One region of the Candidatus Pantoea multigeneris genome, then DNA from elsewhere that is predicted to be linked to it. Evidence: riboswitches for the same ligand, from Rfam matches in the RefSeq annotation. Region 1 holds a riboswitch; each other region holds the start of a gene.
What was found. A riboswitch is a leader RNA that binds a small molecule or an ion and turns the genes downstream of it on or off. The one in region 1 is predicted to bind thiamine pyrophosphate.
Positions count from the first base shown of each region.

Region 1 (4,214 bases):
TTTCCTTTTCTCAAAGGAATACAGATTATACTATGCGGAACATGTTCACCTACAGGATTATCATTGATCCCTACCAGATACCCCTGGGATCTTCCATTGAAAAAGTCAGATAATTTCTGTTTTTCTGACTGACTGATATGGATATTGTAGGTTTTAGTGTAATGGTCGATATTACTGATGTTTTTTAGTTCATCGATCCGCTTGTTTAATCTGCCATATGAACCAATAAGATAACTGGCATCATATTTTAAGTTGTCAACCTGAGCGATGAGATTCTGCTCCCAGTTACTGGTTTTGATTGATATTTCTTCAATGAGCTCACGAATGTCTTTATCCAATATCAATGCATTCATGTCGCTATCTGTAGGGTTCCATTTCCGATAAAAAGCAACCGCTTCCGCAAATGTTATTCGTATGGATTTTTTTGCATCGGAAAAGTTATTTGCATTCTCCCATTTTATCTCCGCATAATCGCTGAAGGGGAATAGACGTTTAATAAACATTTCAGATCGCGTCATTCTCTTGTTAATAATAATGTAAATAAGAGATTCGCTATTCAGTTTTTTATTGGTGTCATCGAAGTAAGATTTGTTTTTTTCTTTTTCAGCCAAGGAGATCATTTCATTTAAGTAATTAGAGAATTTAATTTTCCAGTTAAAAATCTCCGGAGATGAATTCTTTATATCCACGAAGGTCAAATGCTGTTGGATGTTGTTCATTTCTTTGGTTATTTTGTTTTCTTGTGACCATTTTTTTATTTTTTTATAAATTTCACCATCATAGTGGCTTGTTCGATTGTAGTTTTCATCATTAATGTTACGTATTTTCTTCAGGGTTGATTTGTTTATCATTTTAATATTGACCTGATTGGAGTAGCCATGTAATGCATCTACTTCTAATATATAACTTAATGCATGAATAAAGCCGTCGCCAAGAAATGTTTTCTGCCAGGATTCACGTTGATTGAATTTTTGAATTTTACTTAATGATGAAAGGTAATTTGTTTTATCGGAAAATATAACGTCAATAATTCCTTTTATAATTTCATTGCGAAATTTTTCAATTTGCCCAATCAGCCCAATATAGTGCGTTACAGCAAGTTTATCCATGAGGTATAAAGCATCAGGTTTATTAATTTTTTTCCTTTCCTCTATGTGTGATACATATAACTCAGTCATAACCTCGAGTTGATATCCTATAAGATGGTCAATTTTTACTTGCTCCTGTTGCACTTCGATTAAGGATCTAGTGCTATGGATTTTATCTCGGCTTAATTTTATTTGGTATGCTATATGATTTAGCATTACAGACAGCATGGATTTTTTTTCATGGTGTAAAATCGTTGTCGTGTTTCCTGGGGTAGCGGTGCTAAATTTACCATGTAACAATATATTATCGCTAATGGAGTCAAAGCTCTTTTTAATTGGGTCTGGTAGTTGAGTGAAAGATCTCACGTTTAACATGGAGGTTTTTTTTAAGTAATCGCCGTAATATATGTTTTTAATAACATTAGTTTCATCTCTTTTGATATAGGAATACTTTTTATAAAATGCATCGGTAATATTTCTCTTTTTTATGAATGTTTTTTCTTGCTCGTCAAGAAATTTAACACAGCCATGAAATATTTCCCTTCTGCTTAATTTAAACGTCACGGAAGTATTGAAATGTAATTCACCACCAATGGATTTTTTTATATCCTGCAATAGATTACCGGATCGACGTATGTTTTTTAACATAACCACTGGGGCATGCAGCTCTTTCCATTTATTTTCTGATATTGTTCTAAAAAATCTGAAGATGAAATTTACATCTTCAGTTGAATTACTCCGAGGATGTGTTGAGTTTATGTTGACTGAATCTCCATCATTAAATGTAAATTTAATGATATGTGATAAGCCGGGTGCGGGGGATCTTTTCTTCCGCAGGTTGTTAAAATCAGAGGGGTGGTTAAATTCATTGTCCGGGTAATTTTCAGGGTGCTTTTTTGTGAATTTTATTTCATTTTCAAAAAATGGTGCGCTGCTCACATCAGAAATTTTCACAATTGTTCTCCTGAGTTATATGACTTAATCTGCATTCATCAATTTTATTTCAGTTATTTTGTTATAAAAAAAGATCAGAGGTTCATTTTTTGCGCAGCAGTGTTTACTGATTTTTTACCGCATATAGCGGTAAGGGTTGATGCGAATCAGGCTGATGACTTGCGCGACGCCTTGTCCTTACCTTATGCTGCTGGCTGTGAATTTGACTCGGGGTGCAGCCTCTTTTGGGAAGCTGCTGAGAAACACCCGTTGAACCTGAACTGGATAATGCCAGCGGAGGGAAGTCAGATGCCTGTCCGCATCTCTCTTCCTGCCTCTGGTCAGGAGCCTGATTACCGTGTCGCATACCCCGCTTTCCTCTGCGCAACTCGCGCAAACGCTCGTGTTGTTACGCCAGCAGGCACCTTTAGTGCACTGTATGACCAATGATGTGGTCCAGACGTTTACTGCTAACGTGCTGCTTGCTCTCGGGGCTGCGCCTGCCATGGTGATTGACGCTGAGGAAGCCGCACAATTCAGTGCTGTTGCCAGTGCACTTCTGATCAATGTCGGGACGCTGACGGTGGATCGCCGTGATGCGATGCAGCGAGCGATAGTCTCAGCCGATCAAGCGGGTACACCCTGGGTACTTGACCCGGTAGCGGTGGGGGCATTGAGCTTACGTACTGCGTTTTGCCAGCAGATTTTGGCAGCTAAGCCTGCGGCTATTCGCGGCAATGCTTCTGAGATTCTGGCGTTGGCCCAGCAACAAAGCGGTGGACGTGGCGTTGACAGCCTGCACACTTCTGACCTGGCTATTGAGGCCGCGCAGGAGTTGGCAACACGCTTTAGCACTGTTGTCGCCGTCACAGGGGAGGTTGATTACATCACCGATGGCACCCGTACGCTGGCGGTACCGGGGGGTGATGCGATTCTGACGCGCGTGGTGGGCACTGGCTGTGCCCTGTCGGCCGTGGTGGCCGCATGCTGCGCACTACCTGGCGATCGCTTACAGCATGTTGCCAGCGCCTGTGCCATGGTCGCCCGTGCGGCGGAAGTGGCTGCCTCTCGTAGTCAGGGGCCGGGCAGTTTTGCCGTGGCGTTGCTGGATGGCTTGTGGTCACTGAATGTAGAGGAAGCACAATGAAGCGTATTAATGCCTTGACGATTGCCGGCACCGATCCCAGCGGTGGGGCTGGCATTCAGGCCGATCTAAAAGCTTTTTCTGCACTGGGTGCCTATGGCACCAGCGTCATCACGGCGCTGGTGGCGCAGAATACCCGTGGAGTGCAGTCGGTCTACCGCATTGAACCTGACTTTGTGGCAGCACAGCTGGATTCGGTGCTGGATGATGTGCGTATTGATAGCGCTAAAATTGGCATGTTGTCAGAAACCGCGATTGTTGAGGTGGTTGCCGAACGGCTGAAAAAAGTCCGCCTGCCATTCGTGGTACTGGACACCGTCATGGTGGCAAAAAGTGGCGATCCACTGCTCTCACCCGATGCGGTTGCCGCCGTGCGCGAGCTGTTATTACCGCAGGTCTCGCTGATTACCCCTAATCTTCCTGAAGCCGCCACGCTGCTGGGCACTGAGCATGCGCGTAATGAGCAGGAGATGTTGGCACAGGGAGAAGCATTAATCGCGCTGGGTTGTGAGGCAGTGCTGATGAAAGGGGGCCATTTAAGCGACGGTGAAAGCCCTGACTGGTTGATTACTGCGGCAGGCTCCCAGCGTTTCACTGCACCGCGCGTCAATACTCGCAACACGCACGGCACGGGCTGTACCTTGTCTGCGGCCCTGGCGGCGTTGCGTCCGCGTCATAACGACTGGGCGCAGACCGTGGCTGAAGCTAAAGCCTGGTTGCAGCAGGCGTTAATGCAGGCCGACTCACTGGAAGTCGGCCATGGCATTGGCCCCGTTCACCATTTCCATCAGTGGTGGTAACCCCCTGAGGTGATTTGCGCGGCTTGCGACCTTACGCCAGTAAAGGGCAGTGAGGTGGCAAGCGGCAACTCACTGCATCTGGCATCACTTCAAGCGTAAATTCGCGCCCGCTCAGTGGCTCACCATCGAGGTTAAACGTCATTTCATGGGGTGAGCGGATCGTCAGTTTACGTAGCCGGGCGGCAACGACATTGGGGTTTTCTTCATTGCTGGTCAGGGAATGCAGCAGGGTAGGCAATACTTCCTGTG
Region 1 covers NZ_VWXF01000006.1:14,282-18,495, reverse strand. Annotated here, with positions in the region: gene F3J40_RS14645 (hypothetical protein) at 1-2,042, opposite strand, end outside; TPP riboswitch at 2,241-2,341, shown strand; gene thiM (hydroxyethylthiazole kinase) at 2,380-3,168, shown strand; gene thiD (bifunctional hydroxymethylpyrimidine kinase/phosphomethylpyrimidine kinase) at 3,165-3,965, shown strand; gene yegS (lipid kinase YegS) at 3,997-4,214, opposite strand, start outside.

Region 2 (4,214 bases), on a different contig from region 1:
CGGCAAGTAATTGGGCGCTCGAAGCGTGGGCCTTCACCCGTTTCAAAATAGAGTCCCAGCCCCATGGCATCGGGGACGGTGAGAATATCACTGAAGAGGATTGCCGCATCCAGTGGGAAGCGGCGCAGCGGTTGCAGCGTCACCTCACAGGCCAGTTCAGCATTTTTGCACAGCGACATAAAATCACCGGCTTCAGCGCGGGTGGCTTTGTATTCCGGTAAATAGCGGCCTGCTTGTCGCATCATCCATACTGGGGTGGTATCCACCGGCTGACGTAACAGGGCACGCAGATAACGATCGTTCTTCAGTTCACTCATTTTTGGGCTCTCTCTGTCTCAGACGCGCAGTGTAGCATTTTCATGAACTCTCGGCGCGGCAGATGGCGACAGTATCTTCAATCAATCGGCGAGCAACCGTGCCTGGCGGTGGTAGCTGAGGGAGTTGATCAAAGCGATACCAGCCCGCATCCTGTAGCTCTTTACCATCAATTTTGAGATCGCCGCCGGCATATTCAGCCATAAACGCCGTCATCAGTGATTGAGGGAACGGCCAGGGCTGAGAGGTAACATAGCGCACGTTTTTTACCTGCACATTGCTCTCTTCCATCACTTCGCGCGCCACCGCTTGTTCCAGCGTCTCACCCACCTCGACAAAGCCGGCCAGCACGGTATAAACATTGTTACGATGGTTAGTGTGATTGGCTAACAGGATTTCATCCCCACGCCGGATAGCCACAATCACACAAGGTGCGATCTGTGGGTAATAGCGTTCACGACAGTGACTACACAGGCAGGCAAACTCACGCTTACTATGGTGCATTTCATGACCACAGTAGCCACACCAGCGATGCGAACGATAAAACTCCGCCAGCTGCACCCCACGGCCCGCCAACTGAAACAGTTTCACATCTTCATTGATCAGCTGACGTGCTGAAGCCATATTGTCAGGGCGGGATTCACACACCAGCCATACCGTTTCGCCTTGCCACTCGCCGATAGGCATGCCAAGACTTCCCACTAAATTGAATGCACTTGCAGGCCCCTGCGGCAGCTCACCATGCGGCAGCCAAAGTTTGTTTTCCTGGCTGACAACCCACCATCCAGCGTCTACGCTTGAGATCTCACGTTGCATATAAATCGTCATCCTTATGCGTCGTATGTTGACGCTGAAGTCCTGATGTTAGTGTGTAAATCACTATACCCTAATTATTTTGGGTTGCAGGCAAGCAGATAGCACTGCGCCAGCACTCTGCAATGATCGGGAAAATAAACAATCCGGAGCCTCTAATGCTTAACCAGTTAAATGACCTGACCGATCGCGTAGGTGGCAGTAACGAACTGGTCGATGCGTGGCTGGAAGCCCGCCGCCAGTTACTGGTGTCGTACTATCATCTTGTCGGTATTAAACCCAATAAAGAGTCCTTAACGGCGCTGGATGAACAAGCGCTGGATAGCTTCTGTCACGGGCTGGTGGATTACCTCTCAGCGGGCCACTTCAGTGTTTATGAGCGCATCATCAGTGAGATGCAAGGCGACAGCCCATTGATTGCTGCTGCGCAAATTTATCCTCAGCTGGAACGCAACACCGAACATTTGATGCAGCTGTATGACGGTCATCTGCAGCAGTCGATTACTGATGATAACTGCATGACTTTTCAGCAGGCACTTTCAGAAGTGGGAGAAGTACTGGAAGCCCGCTTTACGCTGGAAGATAAGCTCGTGCAGTTGGCCTGGGATAATCAGTTGGCAAGTGCCCCGGTTGCCAATGCAAACGATATGGCACGCCCAGCTTAAAAAACAGCAAATGTAAAATGCTTGTTATTATTAAAAAGGCCTTTTATGCTGAAGGGGCTTTGCAGTATCAACGCGAAGTCGTTCAGCGCTAAGGCCTGAGCGTTTTATCTTGTCGGAGTGCCCCCCGGGGCTGAGACCGTTAATTCGGGATCCGCGGAACCTGATCAGGCTAATACCTGCGAAGGGAACAAGAGTAAAATTCATCAGTGCAGCGGCACTTTATCGCCTGCTGTTGCTGTTACTCCTTCCGGACTCCGGACAAGCAAACTTCCCTTTTAGATGGAAATTGCTATGTCTGTATCGAAAACAAACCGCCGTGAACAGCGCGCCCAGGCGCAAGAATTTATCGACTCACTCAAAGGCGGATCGGCCTTCCCTAACTCTAAACGTATCTGGATCACCGGTAGCCAGCCTGATATTCGCGTGCCTATGCGTGAGATTCAGCTCAGCCCGACACTGGTCGGCGGCAGTAAAAGTGAGCCTCAGTTTGAAGATAACGAGGCAGTGCCGGTGTATGACACCGCGGGGCCTTATGGCGATCCTGATGCGCAGATTGATGTCCATCGTGGACTGCATAAGCTGCGCGCACGCTGGATAACACAGCGTGATGACAGTGAAACTCTCGAGCAGATCAGCTCGGTCTACACGCAACAACGCTTAGCCGATGATGGCTTAGACCATTTGCGGTTTGAACATCTGCCACAGCCTCGCCGGGCAAAAGCCGGACGCTGCGTGACACAGCTTCATTACGCTCGCCTCGGCATCGTCACCCCGGAGATGGAATATATTGCGCTGCGTGAAAATATGGGTCGCGAACGGATTCGTGGTGAAGTGCTGCTGCAACAGCATCCGGGTCACAGCTTCGGTGCGCATCTCCCCGAGAATATCACTGCTGAGTTCGTGCGTGAGGAAGTGGCCGCCGGACGTGCAATTATCCCCGCCAACATTAACCATCCCGAATCTGAGCCCATGATTATTGGTCGCAATTTCCTGGTTAAGGTCAACGCTAACATCGGAAACTCTGCCGTCACGTCTTCCATTGAAGAAGAGGTAGAAAAGCTGGTGTGGTCAACCCGTTGGGGCGCGGATACCGTGATGGACCTTTCAACCGGTCGCTACATCCATGAAACCCGAGAGTGGATCTTGCGTAACAGCCCCGTTCCTATTGGTACAGTGCCGATTTATCAGGCGCTGGAAAAGGTCAACGGCGTAGCGGAAGATCTTAACTGGGAAGTGTTCCGCGATACTCTGCTGGAACAGGCTGAACAGGGCGTCGATTACTTTACTATTCATGCCGGAGTCCTGCTGCGCTATGTGCCAATGACCGCCAAACGTCTGACTGGTATTGTTTCTCGTGGCGGCTCAATTATGGCGAAGTGGTGCCTTTCACATCATAAAGAGAGTTTCCTCTATCAGCATTTCCGCGAAATTTGTGAAATCTGCGCGGCGTATGATGTTTCGCTATCACTGGGTGATGGCCTGCGTCCTGGATCCATTCAGGATGCCAATGACGAAGCACAGTTTGCCGAGCTGCATACGCTTGGAGAGCTGACAAAGATTGCCTGGGAGTATGATGTTCAGGTGATGATCGAGGGGCCGGGACATGTGCCGATGCAGATGATCCGCCGCAATATGACGGAACAACTTGAGCATTGCCATGAGGCGCCGTTCTATACCCTTGGCCCGTTAACCACTGACATAGCCCCTGGCTACGATCACTTCACCTCAGGAATTGGTGCCGCCATGATCGGCTGGTTTGGTTGTGCCATGCTGTGTTACGTCACCCCGAAAGAACATCTGGGTTTACCGAATAAAGAGGATGTGAAGCAAGGGCTGATCACCTATAAAATTGCCGCCCACGCCGCCGATTTGGCGAAAGGCCATCCGGGCGCGCAAATTCGTGATAACGCGATGTCCAAAGCGCGTTTTGAATTCCGTTGGGAAGATCAGTTTAATCTGGCACTCGACCCGCACACTGCCCGCGCCTATCATGACGAAACACTGCCGCAAGAATCTGGCAAAGTGGCACATTTCTGCTCTATGTGTGGACCCAAATTCTGCTCAATGAAGATTACGCAGGAAGTCCGTGAATATGCAGCGCAGCAGGAAGCTGCGGCAAAACCTATCGAAATTGGCATGGCAAGGATGTCCGATGCGTTTCGCAGTCGCGGCAGCGAGCTGTATCACCCAGCCGATGCCCTAAACGAGGAATAAGTATGAGTGCCCCTTTTCCCTCCACCGCACCAGTCCTGGGACTGTATCCGGTTGTGGACAGCGTTGAATGGATCGCCCGCCTGCTAGAAGCTGGCGTACGCACGATCCAGCTACGCGTGAAAGATCGTCAGGATGAGGATGTCGAACCGGCGATCCGGGAAGCCATCGCATTGGGCAAACAGTATCAGGCACGGCTGTTTATCAATG
Region 2 covers NZ_VWXF01000019.1:14,936-19,149, reverse strand. Annotated here, with positions in the region: gene hemE (uroporphyrinogen decarboxylase) at 1-317, opposite strand, end outside; gene nudC (NAD(+) diphosphatase) at 358-1,131, opposite strand; gene F3J40_RS24335 (Rsd/AlgQ family anti-sigma factor) at 1,287-1,793, shown strand; TPP riboswitch at 1,897-1,997, shown strand; gene thiC (phosphomethylpyrimidine synthase ThiC) at 2,085-4,007, shown strand; gene thiE (thiamine phosphate synthase) at 4,010-4,214, shown strand, end outside.
Region 2: another riboswitch for thiamine pyrophosphate. It lies ahead of thiC (phosphomethylpyrimidine synthase ThiC); the one in region 1 lies ahead of thiM (hydroxyethylthiazole kinase).

Region 3 (4,214 bases), on a different contig from region 1:
GCTCTTCAACGACATCGTTATCGTAGAGGCGAATAAAGCCCACCCCGGCACCCGCGAGCAGAGGTAACAGAGACGACCCGAGGCCACCCGCACCGACAATCAATATCCTTGCTTGTGCCAGCTTTTGCTGCCCGGCATCGCCGACTTCTTCCAGCATCACCTGACGCTGATAGCGTGCGTGGCTCATGACCCAAACTCCGCCAGACCGAATAATGGCGTTGAAGCCGCAGCCATATCCCGGCGTTCCATCAATCCCGCTTCATGTGCAGTCAAACCCGCCTGAACCGCCTGACCAAAGGCCGTCGCCATGGCGACAGGATCACGTGCTTTTGCGACTGCGGTGTTCAGCAGAATCGCATCAAATCCCATTTCCATTGCCTGTGCGGCCTGGCTGGGCGCGCCAATGCCCGCATCAATAATCAGCGGCACATGCTTAAACCAGTTTCGCATGGTGCGCAGGCCTTCGATGTTACGTAATCCCTGACCGGAACCGATGGGTGCGCCCCACGGCATCAACACTTCACAGCCCGCTTCCAGCAGTTTTTCCCCCAGAATCAAATCCTCTGTGGTGTAGGGGAAAACCTGGAAATCTTCGCGACACAGAATACGTGCGGCTTCGACCAGCGCGAACGGGTCGGGTTGCAGCGTATCGGCGTGACCAATCACCTCTAACTTGATCCAACGCGTGTTGAATACCTCTCGCGCCATATGCGCCGTCGTCACCGCGTCTTTGACGGTGTGGCATCCTGCGGTGTTAGGCAGCACCCGTTTATTGAGCTGCGTGAGCAGTTGGCGAAATGCTCCCCCACCTTCACCTTCACGCCGTAAGCTGACGGTGATGATATCTGACCCGGAAGCCTCCACCGCCTGCTGTAACACCGCGGGTGAAGGATAACCGGCAGTACCAAGCAGCAGACGTGACTGTGGTTGATAATCGTAGAACATGGCTCAACCTCCCTGCATCGGCGACAGCACTTCCAACTGCTGCCCCTCAGCCAGCGCAAAATCTGCGTAACGGCTGCGTGGGACAAACTCGCCGTTCACTGCGCTGGCAACACAGCTGGCATCAATATTTTGCTCCAGTAATAACGCCGCGAGCGTCATTGCGCCGGTTTCTACCGGTTGCCCATTCAGTTCAATTTTCACGCCAGATTCTCCTGGGATAATTTTTGCATTAATTGTTCAGCCATGATTGGCGCTAACAAAAAACCGTGACGGTACATGCCATTCACGTGGAAGACGCCATCTTCATAGCGTACCTGTGGCAGATTGCAGCGATAAGCCGGTCGTAGGCCGGTGTTGCTTTCAATCACACGCGCTTCTGCCAATGCGGGATGTAACGTATACGCCGCACTCAGTAACTCCATCATCGCGCGTGCACTGATAACACTGTTGTCATCACTTTCGACCATGGTCGCTCCCAGCATGAATCGCCCCCCTTCTCGCGGGACCAGATAACAGGGGAAACGGGGATGCAACAGGCGAACAGGACGGGAGAAGGACACTTCACTGGACTGCAGGATAATCATTTCACCGCGCACCGCGCGCAATTCTGGCTGGGCCTGACGGGCATGAATACCACGGCAGTCAATCACCCTGCCGGTAGCAGGTCCGCTGTGGAAATTCACGCCTGAAGCAATCAGTTTTTCACGTAGCGTAGTCAGAGCAATGCGAGGATCAAGATGGGCTTCACCGGCAAAGAACAGTCCGCGACTGAAGCGTTTTTCCAGAGCAGGCTCCAGCGTTTCTGGATCAACCCACTGATGCTCACGCGTCATAGCAGCGAAGCGGTCCAGCTCGCGCGCATCGCGGGGTGGAGCCACTACCAGCGTCCCCTGATGTTGAACACCGGGGATCCGGTCAGCCCACCAGGCGGCACTGTGTTGCCCCCACACAATCACTTCTTCAGGCGCGCTTTCCGCTTCGCACCAGGGGGCCAGCATGCCGCCCGCACACCAGGAGGCGGGCTGATGATCGCTGGTGATCACTTCCAGCTTTTCTCCGCGTTCCGCCAACAACGTGGCGACACAAAGCGCGCTTACGCCATTGCCCAAGATTGACCAGTGGCTCATGGCAACACCTCTGGCTGTAAGGTCTGAAAATGTCGGGAATTTTTCACCGTGGCCTCATGATAAAACAGCTGTGAGACCCGTGATACATCGTGGAATAAGCGAGAGAAGTGGCATGGCGTGGAGGCGCGTGCAGCAGTACAAACGGCGCAAAATGCCTGTCTTCCTCCGCCAGTATCAACTGGGTCAGGTTCTAAGGGTCGCTGAACCGCGCAGATGCGCTACCAGCCTCTCAGTCTCTTGGGCGAGACTCCCCTGACGCCCCTAGTTGTAGTGTAAGCGGTGCTGCGCCGTCAAGAATTTTCCCGCAAACCCTACCCTGTGTTGAACACAGGGTATACTCTGCTCCATTGTGCTAAACGCAAAGAACCTGCCCTATGAAAATGCCTGACCTGAATTTACTTATCGCGCTGGATATCTTACTGGAGGAAGGCAGCGTGGTGGGTGCTGCCCGTAAAATGAATCTCAGCCCGGCGGCGATGAGTCGCACCCTGGGCCGGATCAGGGAAACCCTGAAAGATCCCATTTTGGTGCCCGCAGGCCGCAAACTAGTGCCAACACCGCGCGCATTAGCGCTACGCGAAGAAGTCAGACTGGCAGTGAGTCAGGTCAAACACTTGCTGACCCCGGACAGCGCGATTGATGTGAGCTTACTGGCACGCCGTTTTAACGTGCGGGCGAATGATGTTTTTGTCGGGCTCTATTCCGGCCGCCTGCTGGAGAAAATGGCGCTGGAGATGCCGCTGGCATCACTCTATTTTTCCGCCGAAGAAGATAATGTCGATGGTGACGTACTCCGTCGGGGAAATGTTGATTTGTACATCAGCGCTTCACGCCCCCTGGGCGCGGAAATCCGCGTTCAACCCCTGTTTACCACTTCCTTTGTCGGCATTGCCCGTGAAGGTCATCCCATCTTCGATAATCCTATTAGCATGGAAAGTCTCACCCAGTGGGAACACATTGGCGTGTCCAGACGTGGAAAATTCTCCGGCCCCATTGACGATGCATTAGCGGAAGCAGGCTTGCAGCGCAAAGTCGCTCTCGTCGTCTCCACGCCCTTTACCGCGCTATTTGCTTTGCAGGATTCAGATCTGCTGTTGCCGCTGCCTGAACATCTGGCCCGTCACGCGCAGGCAGCAGGTTTACGTATTCGGTTATTTCAACTGCCGATTGCGTTGCAAACGGTGCTGTTTACGCAAGCCTGGCACCCCCGCTTTCAGCAGGACCCGGCGCACCAGTGGCTCAGACGCACCATCCACAGTTTATGCAATATCGATTGAGCCGTGCGTTTAACGCAATCATCAATTCCAATCATGTCACTTTCCATCATGGATAACGCTGCCTAAAGTACCGCTGCACACACTTTAGAGACAGCAAAATGAGTGATACCCCCTTATCCCTACGTCTGGTGCGACGGCTCAGCGCACTGGATATCACCACGGCACACAGCACCTACTTATTCCGATCGCTGCTGGCTGCCTGGCTGGCGCTGGTGACAGCCTATCAGCTACAACTCGAATCCCCGTGGTCAGCCGCCTCTACCGTACTGCTGGTGATTAATCCCATTCAGGGCGCGGTTATCGGTAAAGGCAGTTGGCGTATTCTCGGCACACTTTTAGGAATGGTCGTGTCGGTGTTGCTGTTGGCATTTTTTGCCCAACAACCCTGGTTCTTTTTAACTGGCTTCAGCCTGTGGCTGGGTTTTGCCGTCGCTGGAATGACCCTACTGCGGCACTTCCGGGCCTCTGGCATGGTGGTTGCCGGATATACCGTGGGTCTTGCCACTTACGGTGCGTTGCAGCATCCCGAGTTAACCTTTGAGCAAGTGATCGCACGCGGTTCAACCGTGGTGGTCGGTGTCGTTTCTCTCGGCATTGTCACCGCCTTATTCAGCCGCCGTAGCATTACTGCGAAGGTGGACAAACAGCTAGCCCATCTGACACAAGCGTGTTTTGAGGCGATCAGCCTCTCCTCCACTGAAGAGTTTTCGTCCCGCCGTCGCCATTTGCTGGCAGATCTCTATGCTATGGATGACCTCCTCGCCGTTGGCAAAGCCGAATCTGCGGTTCTCGCAGCCAGGGCAAGGGCCCTACGCTACTGGGTCTCCTCTCTGTCGGCGGCACTGACGGCACCTGCAAGCCAGGC
Region 3 covers NZ_VWXF01000004.1:140,837-145,050, reverse strand. Annotated here, with positions in the region: gene F3J40_RS11500 (ThiF family adenylyltransferase) at 1-187, opposite strand, end outside; gene F3J40_RS11495 (thiazole synthase) at 184-945, opposite strand; gene thiS (sulfur carrier protein ThiS) at 949-1,146, opposite strand; gene F3J40_RS11485 (FAD-dependent oxidoreductase) at 1,143-2,072, opposite strand; TPP riboswitch at 2,216-2,336, opposite strand; gene F3J40_RS11480 (LysR family transcriptional regulator) at 2,447-3,349, shown strand; gene F3J40_RS11475 (FUSC family protein) at 3,448-4,214, shown strand, end outside.
Region 3: another riboswitch for thiamine pyrophosphate. It lies ahead of F3J40_RS11485 (FAD-dependent oxidoreductase); the one in region 1 lies ahead of thiM (hydroxyethylthiazole kinase).